DNA from 2 places in the Fictibacillus sp. 5RED26 genome. Region 2 is predicted to be linked to the other one. Evidence: riboswitches for the same ligand, from Rfam matches in the RefSeq annotation. Region 2 holds a riboswitch; the other holds the start of a gene.
What was found. A riboswitch is a leader RNA that binds a small molecule or an ion and turns the genes downstream of it on or off. The one in region 2 is predicted to bind S-adenosylmethionine.

Region 1: it holds a riboswitch for S-adenosylmethionine, as region 2 does, so the genes downstream of both, IHV10_RS07445 (bifunctional homocysteine S-methyltransferase/methylenetetrahydrofolate reductase) here and IHV10_RS12085 (methionine ABC transporter ATP-binding protein) in region 2, are expected to answer to the same signal.

The regions. Positions count from the first base shown of each region.
Region 1 covers NZ_JACZDU010000001.1:1,433,994-1,436,196, forward strand. Annotated here, with positions in the region: gene IHV10_RS07445 (bifunctional homocysteine S-methyltransferase/methylenetetrahydrofolate reductase) at 1-1,069, opposite strand, end outside; SAM riboswitch class I at 1,134-1,248, opposite strand; gene IHV10_RS07450 (NAD(P)-binding protein) at 1,250-1,888, opposite strand; gene IHV10_RS07455 (sirohydrochlorin chelatase) at 1,904-2,203, opposite strand, start outside.
Region 2 covers NZ_JACZDU010000002.1:775,957-778,159, forward strand. Annotated here, with positions in the region: gene IHV10_RS12080 (hypothetical protein) at 1-344, shown strand, start outside; SAM riboswitch class I at 424-554, shown strand; gene IHV10_RS12085 (methionine ABC transporter ATP-binding protein) at 867-1,892, shown strand; gene IHV10_RS12090 (methionine ABC transporter permease) at 1,885-2,203, shown strand, end outside.

The DNA of each region.
Region 1 (2,203 bases), on a different contig from region 2:
TATCAGCGAGGGTAAGTGCGTCGATTCCCGCTTTTTTTAACGCCTTTGCTCCTTCCATAAAACGTGACGTATCTAATTTACGTGGTGGATCTAATTCAACAATTATGGATTGCCTTTTCTTTACTTCTTCACTTAGAGGTACATAGTTAGATTTTGATGCTGATTGAATCACAATCTTTCGTTTTCTTTGTTTCACTTCTTTTTCTGTTACAGGTGCTAAGTTTTTTAGTTCACTAGAGAAGGCATGTATATGAGCAGGTGTCGTACCACAGCATCCTCCTAATAGACGAACTCCTTGCTGCCTGAACAAATGGGCACATTCTTTAAAATAGTCAGCATCCCCCTCATAATTAAAACGGCCATCTGTATAAGAAGGAAGCGATGCATTAGGAAACGCTGAAAGAATTGCCTGATTTGGTAATGCAACTTCTTCAAGTGTCATCAGCATGTGATACGGCCCTAGACGACAGTTTAATCCCACAACATCAGCACCAATGTTCTCTAAAGAGGTCAAAGCTTCTGAAATGGGAGTGCGGTCCTGCATAAAGCCGACCTCCTGTAATGACACTTGAGCAATAATCGGAAGTGATGTTTCTTTTCTAGCAATCTTTAAAACCGTTTCTAATTCTTCTAGGTCATAATAGGTTTCTAATTGGATGCCATCTACATTCTCCATCAACAAACAATACAGCTGCTCGCGAAAACTGCGCTTGATCTCTTCAAGAGAAATGCTATATGGTTTTATACCGCGTATGCCACCGATCGTACCTACAACATATTCTTTATGAGCAGCTTTTCTGGCGATCTGAACAGCCGCTTTATTAATCTCTTTTACGTGATCTTGAAGTCCATAGCGTTCGAGCTTTGAATAGTTCGCTGCATACGTATTGGTTTGAATGATATCAGCACCTGCATCTAAATAAGCACGATGGATATTATAGATCTGCTCTTCTTGAGAAAGATTTAACTCTTCGTAACAAAAGTCGGATCCGTACGAATACAGAAGGGTTCCCATCGCCCCATCACCGATTAGTATCTTGTTTTGTTTTAAGTCTGTGATTAAACTCATGACAGCCTCCTATATAAAAAATAAAAAGCCTTCTATAAAAGAAGACTTTTTGAGCGTCGGGGTCTTCTTATCTTTACAAGTTCAAGAATTGAACTTGCAGGAATTAGCACCTTTTCAGCTAGTAGCTGCTGGTTGCTGAGGTTTCATAGGGCCGCTCCCTCTACCTCTCTTGATAAGGATTTATTCATTTATTGGTTCGTTTACTAAATTGCGATCTATTTTCTTTAATAATTCCTGTTTATACGCGCGTTGCTTTTCTTCGTTATATAAAAAGGACCGATCTGTTAACTTTGTTAATAAGTCTTTTCGATTTTTTTCCGGATATTCCTTCTTAATGATCGATCTACATTGAAATAAAAAATCTAAATACGTTTCATAGTCTTCACTGTATTTTTGTTGAAGCTCTTTTTTTATCGATTTAGATAAACTTGGACTAGCTCCAGAAGTAGAAACTGATAAAATGAGTTTCCCTCTCTTTACGACACTAGGAACAATAAAGTTACCCAGGTCTGGTTGGTCAACAACATTCACAAGCTGTTTCGAACTTGTTTGTTCTGCAATCCAAGAATTAATCTCTTTACTATTGGTTGCAGCAATGATTAGAAACGCTTCTTCCAAATCAGCACGTTCCACTTCTCTTTCGATCCAAGTCAGCTTTCGTTCAGCATGCCATTCTTGAATTTCTTTGACAGCTGCTGGGCTGATTACTGTAATTATTGCCTCTTCATTCAATAAATCATTAATTTTACGATGTGCTACTAGACCACCGCCAGCTACTACAACCGTTCTACCTGACAAATTTATGTGAATAGGATACATAGCATTCCTCTCTTTTTAAGAACATGCATACTTCTTTGTTTCAAGTGTTTCATGTATTCGTGTGAGTAAAACGTCTTTCAGAATAGGATGGTAGCCAAGCGTCTCGCAAAGAGTTACGTTTTGTGTGGTCTGCTGCTGATGGCGAATTATCGTATGTTTCATTCCATTTATTAATAGTCCTGAAAATAGAAGGTAAGGCACAACGATAACTTGCTCATATAATTCACTGCTACTCCAAAGTGCTTTTTCAAAACTTGGTTCTGAACCAGTTAAAAAGCAAACTTGAATACTAGGAATTCCATAATGATCTTGAAC
Region 2 (2,203 bases):
TGTTGGATATCCGTTACTTTGAAAGTCAAATAGCAAAAAGTCCGTATCTTTCTCTTTATAATATTCCGGTAAAGCCTAGCTTTAAATGTAAGGACGAAACGACGCTGAAAATTGAATACAGAGAAGGAGAGCGGAACAGAACAGTTACGTTTACCGGGAATCCGAAATATCTATGTATGCTGCTTGAGGGAAAAATGAAGCTGAGTACTTTATTGAGACAAGAGATGATTGAGTTTCAGGGAACTCTTAGACAACGCTTAAAATGGGAAGCGATTTTTTACTTAAGCTCTCATTGGGAAGAGATATCCGCTGGAGTACTCGTTCGAACTGCTAAAAATATTTGACACGAATCGACATGGATGATAATATTCTTCACAGTGATTCAAATATGCATCGCTTTAATTTAATAAAGTAACACTTTTTTACTTATCACGAGAGGTGGAGGGACTGGCCCTATGAAACCCGGCAACCGCTAGATCATTGCATTCTTATGAATGATGAACTAGAAAGGTGCCAATTCCTGCAAGGCTTTAAGTAGTCTTGGGAGATGAGGAGAACGTGCATAGAATATAATATGCCTTTCTGCTCATATTGAAGCAGAGAGGCATTTTTTTGTTTAATGTTTTCGTTTTACATTGAAGCTCTTGGGAGTAGTTGATTTCCGTTACAGGATGCTCGCTTTCCACGGGGCGTGCGGTGAGCCTCTTAGCGCTATGCGCTGTTAAGAGTCTCACCTGTCCCGCTGATCCCGTAGGAGTCTCGCACCTTCCACTACAATCAACTTATCGATGAAGGGAACACTTAAGCAAACCAATGCAACGTTTTCTATATAAGCTAATATTTAGATAAGAAATGAGGTAAGAATCTTGATTAATTTACAGGCAGTCCGTAAAGTCTTTCAAACCAAAGATGGTGAAGTAAAGGCTGTTGATACGGTAGATTTAAACATAAAACAAGGAGAGATTTACGGAATCATCGGATATAGTGGTGCGGGTAAGAGTACACTGATCCGCATCCTTAACATGTTAGAGCGACCGACTAGCGGTACGGTTACGATTGGCGGCAAGAACATGTCTGAGCTGTCATCAAAAAAGTTAAGAGAAGCACGACAAGAAATTTCAATGATCTTTCAGCACTTTAACTTATTGTGGTCTCGCACGGTAAGAGAAAACATTGCTTTTCCTCTTGAAATTGCAGGTTATCCAAAAGCTAAGATCAAACAGCGTGTTGATGAGCTGATCGACCTAGTTGGATTGGAAGGTCGTGGTGGTTCTTATCCGTCGCAACTAAGTGGAGGGCAGAAGCAACGTGTAGGTATCGCACGCGCGCTTGCGAATGAGCCGAAAGTTCTCTTATGTGACGAAGCAACTTCTGCACTTGACCCTAAAACAACTGACAGCATTCTTGATTTGCTTGTAGAGATCAATCAAAAATTAGATCTGACCATTGTTCTAATCACACATGAGATGCATGTAATCAGAAAGATCTGTCACCGTGTAGCCGTTATGGAACAGGGGAGAGTAGTGGAAGAAGGCGATGTCCTAAATGTCTTCAAAAACCCGACAGAACCAATCACGAAGGATTTTGTGAAACAAGTAACAGAACCTGAAGAAACAGTCGACACGATCAAACAGTTTATTTCTGAGTTTCCGGAAGGCCGAATTGTCCAACTTACTTTTATCGGTGGACGAGCAGGACAGCCATTAATTACGGAACTGATTCGTAAGTATGAGGTAGATGTAAATATTCTACAAGGAAAGATTACTCAAACTCAGAATGGACCTTATGGGACGTTGTTCATTCAGATTAAAGGTACAGAATCTGCACTAGCTCGTGCAATGGAGTTTTTAAACAGTGTGCAGGTTGAAGTAGAGGTGATTCATAATGCTTAGTACATGGTTCCCGAATGTCCAATGGGATGTTCTATTAGAAGCGACAAATGAAACTTTATATATGTCAGCCATCTCTGTAGTGATTACATTTTTCCTAGGACTGGCTCTAGGATTGGCGTTATTTCTAACTTCTCCTGGAAACTTGTGGGGAAATAAGTTTTTAAACAGCGTAATTGCCATAATCGTTAACGTGTTTCGATCGATTCCGTTTATTATCTTAATCATCTTATTGATTCCTTTTACACGTTTAATAGTAGGAACGATGCTTGGAGCTGAAGCTGCACTCCCTGCATTAATCGTAGGAGCTGCGC